2 regions of the Alkalimonas delamerensis genome follow, and region 1 is predicted to be linked to the other one. Evidence: riboswitches for the same ligand, from Rfam matches in the RefSeq annotation. Region 1 holds a riboswitch; the other holds the start of a gene.
What was found. A riboswitch is a leader RNA that binds a small molecule or an ion and turns the genes downstream of it on or off. The one in region 1 is predicted to bind thiamine pyrophosphate.
Positions count from the first base shown of each region.

Region 2: another riboswitch for thiamine pyrophosphate. It lies ahead of Q3O59_RS00265 (TonB-dependent receptor); the one in region 1 lies ahead of thiC (phosphomethylpyrimidine synthase ThiC).

Region 1 covers NZ_JAUZVY010000002.1:572,976-577,149, reverse strand. The annotation lists gene thiE (thiamine phosphate synthase) at 1-410, opposite strand, end outside; gene thiC (phosphomethylpyrimidine synthase ThiC) at 397-2,217, opposite strand; TPP riboswitch at 2,345-2,465, opposite strand; gene Q3O59_RS07055 (DUF4282 domain-containing protein) at 2,631-2,876, shown strand; gene sbcB (exodeoxyribonuclease I) at 2,935-4,174, opposite strand, start outside.
Region 2 covers NZ_JAUZVY010000001.1:58,640-62,813, reverse strand. The annotation lists gene Q3O59_RS00270 (YkoF family thiamine/hydroxymethylpyrimidine-binding protein) at 1-96, opposite strand, end outside; gene Q3O59_RS00265 (TonB-dependent receptor) at 107-2,185, opposite strand; TPP riboswitch at 2,218-2,322, opposite strand; gene Q3O59_RS00260 (hypothetical protein) at 3,835-4,174, shown strand, end outside.

The DNA of each region.
Region 1 (4,174 bases):
CTGCCAAACACCGGATCGGCGACCACCAGAACAGAGTGCTTTGCCTTGAAGGCTTGCAACCAGTCGGCCAGAAGCGCAATGCCCGCCGCATCCGGCAGTAAGCCCAGCTTGATGGCCTGTGGCGGCAGATCCTCAGCCAGTGCCGTCAACTGCTGTTGCAACATGGCGGTCGAAACCGGTTCTGTCGCCGCTACCGCCAACGAATTTTGGGCGGTGATGGCGCTGAGCACGGTGCAGCCATGACAGCCAAGATCGTGCAGTGTCAGCACATCGGCCTGAATGCCGGCACCACCGCCGGAGTCCGATGCTGCAATGCTCCAGACAATGGGCCTATGCTGGCTGGATCTGCGCAGATTAGGGCTTGCTGCCAGACCCAAATCAGGCAGCCGGCCGATGTTAGTTTTGCGCATCCTTTAACTCCGCAGTCTGAGCTTGCTCTGTTGATTCGTTGGCAATTTGCTGATTCAGCCGCATCGAGCAGAACTTGGGTCCGCACATCGAACAAAACTCATCGGTTTCAGCGCCTTCATGCCCAAGCGTTTCATCGTGGTAGGCTTTGGCGGTGAAGGGATCCAGCGACAGGTTGTACTGATCCAGCCAGCGAAATTCGTAACGGGCTTTGGACAAGGCATTATCCCGCAGCTGCGCAGCCGGGTGGCCCTTGGCCAAATCAGCGGCATGGGCAGCAATGGTGTAGGCAATCAAGCCTTGCTTGACGTCTTCTTTATTCGGCAAGCCCAGGTGCTCTTTGGGCGTGACGTAGCAGAGCATGGCGCAGCCATACCAGCCAATCATCGCAGCACCGATGCCAGAAGTAATATGGTCGTAGCCAGGGGCGATGTCGGTGGTCAGCGGCCCTAAGGTGTAAAAAGGCGCTTCATGGCAGTGCTTGAGCTGCTCGGTCATGTTTTCTTCAATCAGTTGCATCGGCACATGGCCCGGGCCTTCAATCATCACCTGCACATCGTAGCGCCAGGCGATTTTGGTCAGCTCACCCAGGGTGCGAAGCTCGGCAAACTGGGCTTCGTCGTTGGCATCGGCAATGCTGCCAGGGCGAAGGCCATCGCCAAGCGACAACGAAATGTCGTAGGCCGCGCACAGCTGACAGATTTCTTCGAAGTGCTCGTACAAGAAACTTTGCCGGTTAAAGATGCGGCACCACTGCGCCATGATGGCGCCACCGCGCGAGACGATGCCTGTCACCCGGCTGGCGGTCAGCCCAACGTACTCCTGTAGAACACCGGCATGAATGGTGAAGTAATCCACCCCTTGTTCTGCTTGCTCCACTAGAGTGTCTTTAAACACCTGCCAGTTCAGCTGACTGACATCGCCTTTGACTTTTTCCAGCGCCTGATAAATCGGCACTGTGCCAATCGGCACTGGGCTGTTGCGTAAAATCCAGTCGCGGGTTTGGTGAATACGCCGGCCAGTGGAGAGATCCATCACCGTATCGGCACCCCAACGGGTGGCCCAGACCAGCTTTTCCACTTCCTCTTCAATGCTGGAAGTGACCGAGGAATTGCCAATGTTGGCGTTGACTTTCACTTTGAAGTTTCGGCCAATGATCATCGGTTCGGCTTCCGGGTGATTGATGTTGGCCGGAATAATGGCGCGCCCAGCGGCCACTTCTTCGCGCACAAACTCAGCAGTAATCACTTTGGGCGTGCGGGCGCCAAAGCTGTTGCCCGTATGGCGGCGCATGCCATCGTCTTGCGCTTCAGCGCTGCGGCCCATGTTCTCGCGCAGCGCAATATACTCCATCTCAGGCGTAATGATGCCGGCCCGGGCGTAGTGGAGCTGGGTTACTGTTTTGCCGGCTTTGGCGCGCAGGGGCTGGTGGGTAAATTCGGTGTGCCATTCATCCAGTGCTATCTCCTGATAGGGTGGCAGCGGGGAGGCTTCCACATCCGCCCGCGCTTTGATCCAATCCAGTCTTAGCTTCGGTAGGCCCTTCAGTACATCGAGTTTTTGCTCCGGATCGCCATAAGGACCGGAGGTATCGTAGACATTCAGCGGTGGATTTTCGACGAGGCTGCCGTCTTTGTTCTTACTGGGATGCAGCTGAATGGATCGCACCGGGACTTTGATATCCGGACGCTCGCCTTGCAAATACCGCCGTACGGAGTTGGGGAAGGTTTCGCCTTGCAGCTGACGAATGTAAGCCTGGGCACGGGCGCGTTGTTCGCGCTTGGATACTGGGTTTGAATTCTCTGACATAGCAAGCTCCTGGGTTCCGATATCGGTTGAGGTTGCTTGTCTGGAGTGGGTGAACAAAGGCGGGGCAGCAGGCTGAGACACAGCCGGATACACCAGGCGCGGCAGCAGGGATCCCAACCAGCAGGACGGTGCAGCGCATCTTGTTCCCTTCGCAGGTATTAGCCTGAATCAGGTTCCACGGATCTCGCATCAGCGATCTCAGCTCTTTCGATTGCTTCGCAACCGTCAGGGCACTCCGACAAGTGGTTGTTAGTATATACCGAAGTTATCGTAAGAAGCCAGTTTCAGCATCGCTGGTCAATTTCCATGCAAGGTTCTTGCTTTTTCGTTGTGTTGTCATATGGTTACTAAGTGCTTCATCGGCACTCAGCTATGAAGTCAATCTGAAACAATAACAACAGAAGGAATTATCGATGAATCAGGTTTTATTTTTTGATTCGATGCTCACCCCTAAAATTATCACCTTTGTGTATTGGCTGCTTTTAGTTGGGGTGGTGGTGAGTGGACTGGGTACGATGTTTACCACCAGCTTCTTTGCTGGCCTGGGTATCCTGATTTTTGGGGCCATTGGGGTACGGATTTGGTGTGAATTATTGATTGTGCTGTTTAAAATTCATGAGAATCTGCGCAAAGTGGCAGAGAAAGATCAACCGATGTAATGGTTTCAGGCAGCGAGGCAGTCTTCGCTGCCACCTAATCATCGAAGTGCCTATAAACTTACAGTTGCTCGGCGTAATGGTACAAAGCTTTTAAAATCCGCATCGCCCGCTCATCGTGTTGATGCTGCTGAGCGGCCTGCTCCAGTTGCTGATGAAAAGCCTCCAGAGTCAGTGGCGGTGCATCCAGCCCATCGGTTAAGCGATCCACGCAATACTGCTGCCATTGCAGCATCTCCTGCTCATTCAAACTGGCGGGGTAGTTGCGCGCCCGGTAGCGAAACAGCAGTTGATTCAAACGTTCGTCACTAAAAACCGGCGCCTGCACTTCCAGCTGCTGCGGACTAAGCTGGTGCAACGCCATCATTTTTTGCTTATCGGCATCGGCCAAAAAGCCCTGATACAGTTGATAATCCGGGTTGGTCTCTTGCGGGAAGGCTTCGGCTTGTGCAAACACCTGTTCTGCTTTTGGCTGTACCTGCGGGTTGGCCAGCAGCCAATTCAAATGTGCCCGGCACTTGCTGCGATCAATACCCAGGGCATCGGCCCGCTGCTCGGATAAGGTTTTCGCCGGTGCCAGCACCGGGCATTTGTTCAGATGAATCAGTTTCAGGCCCAGCCGTTCTTCGCCTTCGGCTAAATCGGCGGTTTTGGTGTAGAGCTTATCGCGCAGCTGGTCGCAATCGAGTTCAAGCAAAGGGCTTGGGTCGGCCTGCAGATTCCAGACAATCAGTGCATTTTTATTGGTTGGATGAAACGCCAGTGGTACCACCCAACTGACACAACCCTGACTGGCCGGGAATTTTCCGGACACATGCACCAAAGGGGTTTGGTTGGCCAGATTGATGTACTTACCAAGGGCCTGCTTTTTCCGGTGCTCAAACAGAAACTGAAACAAACGCGGCTGTTTGTCACGCACAAGTTTTGCCAGCGCTATGGTGGCATAGACATCGGACAGCGCATCGTGCGCCTGCTCATGGGCCAGCTGATTGGCTTTGGCCAGGTCTTCCAGTTTAAAGCTGGGCGTGCCATCGTCCTTGAGTGGCCATTCAATACCCTCCGGGCGCAGCGCATAGCAAGCACGCACCACATCCAGCAAATCCCAGCGGCTGTTGCCCTGTTGCCACTCGCGGCCATAAGGCTCGTAAAAGTTGCGGTACAGGCTGTGGCGGGTCACTTCATCGTCAAACCGAATGCTGTTGTAGCCAAGCACGCAGCTGCCGGGCTCGCTGAAACGTTGCAGAATTTTGCCGATAAACTCGGTTTCCGGCAAGCCTCGTTGCTGGCAGAGCTGGGGGGTT
Region 2 (4,174 bases), on a different contig from region 1:
TTCCGGCTCTTGCTGCAAGCGGCCAATAAAGGCCTTAATCGGGCCAATGTAGTCATCGGCCAACGGGTATTTGCTGATTTCTACCGACAGTTGCATGGCGCACTCCTTAGAATTGATAACTGGCACTTAAACCAATGCGACGCGGCTCACCCCACTGCTGGTAGGTATGGGGAGCGTACTCGTCGCGCGGGTCATTGCCAAAGAAAAAGCCCCGTACACCATAGTCCTGATCAAAGGCATTGCGCAACCAAAGAGCGAATTGCCAGTGCTCAAGCTGATAGCTCAGCCGCAGATTGACCAACTCCGAGCTCTCAGACTTCGCATTATGGCCATCGGAGTAATAAAAGCTGCTTTTGCCCTGCACGCTGGCTTGCAAGGTGAGCTGGTCCGTCAAGAACCAGTCGCCCGCTAGCTGGTAGGTAAAGCGCGGCGCATGGGCCTGATCCCGGCCGGTCATATCCAGTTCGGACTGAGTGATGTAAGGCCCCAGTTTGGATTTCAGCAAGCCCGCATTCAGATGCAGCGTAAAGCTCGGATGCAGCACAATCCGGTTTTCCATCTCCAGGCCATAGTTGCGCCCACGACCGGCATTGTCGATAAAGCCAGCAAACTCCGGCCCTAAATCCGGGTTCAACCAGCCTTTGACTTGCATGTCATCACGCCACATATGAAAGACCGCCACCCGGGTGACCAGACTGCCATCGGCGGCAACGCCTTTTACCCCAAACTCGGCATTGACCAGGGTTTCCGGCTTAAAGGTCGCTTGTTGCAGCAAGGCTTCCAGGCCATCGTCACCGGCTCTGGACAGCGCCTCGCCATTGACCCCACCGACCTTGTAGCCGCGCGACAGCAAAGTGTATATCATCGCCTGATCGCTGGCCTGGAAATTCAGGCTGATCTTGCCGCCCCACATGGTATGGCTTTGATCGATGCTGATGCCACCACTGTCACGGTATTCATCCTGATAGCGCTCGATCCGCCCACCAACCACCAGAGTGGTTTGCGCCGAAATCGGCGTACTGGTCTCGCCATAGGCCGCCAGGTTATCGCGCTGCAGACGGTTGTCAAAGGCACGCAAGCGCGAGCCAGAGCGCCGATCCCGCTGCAGGGTCAGATCGCGGCCACTGACGTAAAAACCGAGCACCCAATCGGTGGCATCAACCAGGCGGCCTTGCTCATCCGACACCAGGCGGTAGTCCAGTGTCCATTGCTCACGAGTGCGCTGGTAGCGATCAAAGGCTGAGTACTCCCAGCCAGGCCGGATACCAACAAAAGCCCAATCTTCATCAAAGCTGTAATCCGAGTCGGCACTCAGCCAGCTGAGCTGCCACATCAAGTCTGCTCCGACAAAGCCGCTGTAGTCGTTTCTTAGCGCCAGTGCTTTGCTGCGCAGCCGATCCTGACCTGGTTCATCCGACAAGGTGGTACGGTTTTTATCCAACGAAAAGGCATCGTAGCCGTTGTTTTGCTCAATAAAGTGGCCAATCAGCTGCCACTGCGAGGCATCGCTCTGGCGAAACAGCAAGCGGGTGCGTGCCGTAAGCTCGTCAATGTCGTTGGTATCTTTGCGGCCCAGGTGGGTGTTTTCGATAAAGCCATCGGATGCTTGCTTGTCCAGCGTCAGGCTATAAGCCAGCTGCTCGCTGAGGGCATCGCTGAGCATGCCACTTAACTGCCAGCTGTTGTAATTGGCCAGGCTGGCACTGAGCGCACCTTCGCGCTGAAAGCCCGGCTGCTTCGAAGACAAGTTCAGCATGCCGGCCATGGCGTTGGTGCCAAAGCGGGTGGCCTCGGGACCGCGAAACACTTCCAACTGCTCGGCATGGGCAATGCTGCTGATGCCAAGACCAGAGTAGTCGATGCCATCAATCAGCACCCCGACTGAAGGGTTGATCACATCAATAAATTCGCTGCGCTCACCGATGCCCCGTACCTGCACAAAGCGGGCGCGCGAAGCGCCAGCAGCAAAGTTGACATTGGCCAGTTGCCGCAGCACATCGTCCAGGTGCTGGGCCGAGTTGCGCTCCATATCCTGCTCGGAAACGACCGCTATGCTGCCGGCAATGTTCTGCACCGACAAACGACGAAAATCGCCCTGCACTTCCAAACGTTCAATGGACTCTTCGGCAACAGTGGTAAAGGAGGCAAGAATACAAGCGGCAACAACGGAATAACGACAGCGCATGGTGATCTCCGGTAAGGGATCATCCGCGCAAAAGGAGTCAGCAACACCATCCCTCCGCCGGCATGATCCGGATCAGGTTCTTGGGGTTCGCTTAGCAGCATCTCAGCACTCTTTCGAGCACACCCCCTGGTAGGCGCGCAGTGTAACGATTTTCGTGCCAGCTGGCAATCCTGCTAGCACACAAGAGAAAAAACACAGAATTTAACTTGACATCATTAAAATTAACAACAATGATTAAATTGCGCGCAAAACACACAATAATTCTACTTTAAGTATACATGAGGATACTTCCAATGAAACAACTTAGCAGGATTGCTTTGTGTCTACCGCTTTTACTGCTCAATATTGAGCATACCCCGGACACCAATGTCTATGAACAACTTAACGAGCCATCATCATTGATTAGTGTTGGCTGGGGTTGGCGCCTGACATTGAATACTGCAGATGCAAGCCAACAATGCGAGTCACCATGGGGCGGTGATATGGTTACATGTGGTCAACAACCACCTGGCTGGGATCCAATTTGGCCTGACCCATGGGACGATCCATGTCGCTATGGTTGTAATGATAATTCTGATGGTGGCGGTGGCGGTTCTGGACCAACGCAGCCATCTGAGCCAACACCACCAAATGATTATAGACCTGTTAGCTATGAAAGATGCATAGCGGACGCGGGGAATGATAAAGAGCACTGCCAGTACTTAGCCGGCTCTGTAGCTGTACTGACCACTGCACTGTGTACTGGTTTTACATTTCCCCCAGCAGTAGCAGCATGTATTGCTGTTGCGACTGCGGGGGGACTTTGGGAAGCCAGAAATTGTGGTATTAGATACAATGAGCATGTATACGAATGCAGTACACTATTTGCGTCCCATGGAGGTGGATCTGGCGGTGGACATTGCGGCCCATATGGATGTACTGCAATACCATGAGTGCTGATTATTGTGTATGACAAGCATCATAATCTGCTCTAGAAATTATGAAGTAAATATGTACTGGGAAGCTGCTATTGTGTCACTTCCCAGTATAACAGCTTTAACTAACTTACTTTCAATCAGACAAATAACTTGAAGCGGGTTTGAAATGACAGATTCAATCAAACGTACAATTAGAAATGGGAAGCGTACTACTATTTCACTGCTTACTTTGCTAACGTTCACAATTTATTTTCTTGAGTACTATTTCTTAGGATCTATTGGAGTTAGCTTTTTCTCACCATCGATAGGCTCATTTGCTCTAATCATGCTAACAGCAAGTAGCTTCTTCTACTACCTCGAAAAAGCTGCAGCAATGATTAAGTAGAAAGCTCTACAAATGGTAAAAACAATACCTTCAATTGTATGGGCTAGCTACTTGTCACTCAGCCCCCCAATACAATCAGAATTTAACATTGCATCAGATAATGGATGTACGACATGAAAAAAACTCATTTGTGGACGATAGGCTGCTTATCCGTCATAGGTGTGACTTTCGTTTTCTTACACGACTTAACAACTGCCTCAGATCAAGATGCTACAGTGGTACCATATAAGGGGCAACTCAATCCCGCGGTTTATTCAGCTAAAACTGCCCCTTTATCATCGCAGAAAGAGGCAGTTCATGATTCTTTCTGTGAAAACTTCGAGTCGTTAAAAGCTGAGCTGGCAGAGATGCATCGAGAGATGCAGCAAGCCGAAGCCAGGTTGTATGATTCCTTAATACAGGCCAATATTTCCATTCAGGGAAAAAACACGATCTACCATGCGGCAGGTTTTTCGGTCAGTGATTTCCGCATCAAGCGGGTCGGCTTTGCCCCCAATAACATCACTCACTTTGCCTTTGAGGGTAGACCAGAACAACTGCCCCCAAGGGTGGATTATCAAGTGATGTTAGCACTAGCCAACGCAGACTACGCCACCATCTTTCAACTGGTTGAGCAAGGTGAGTTAACCCAGAACACCATGATCGCTGGCCAGAATATTTTGTCGAGCCTGATGCTACATACTCAAC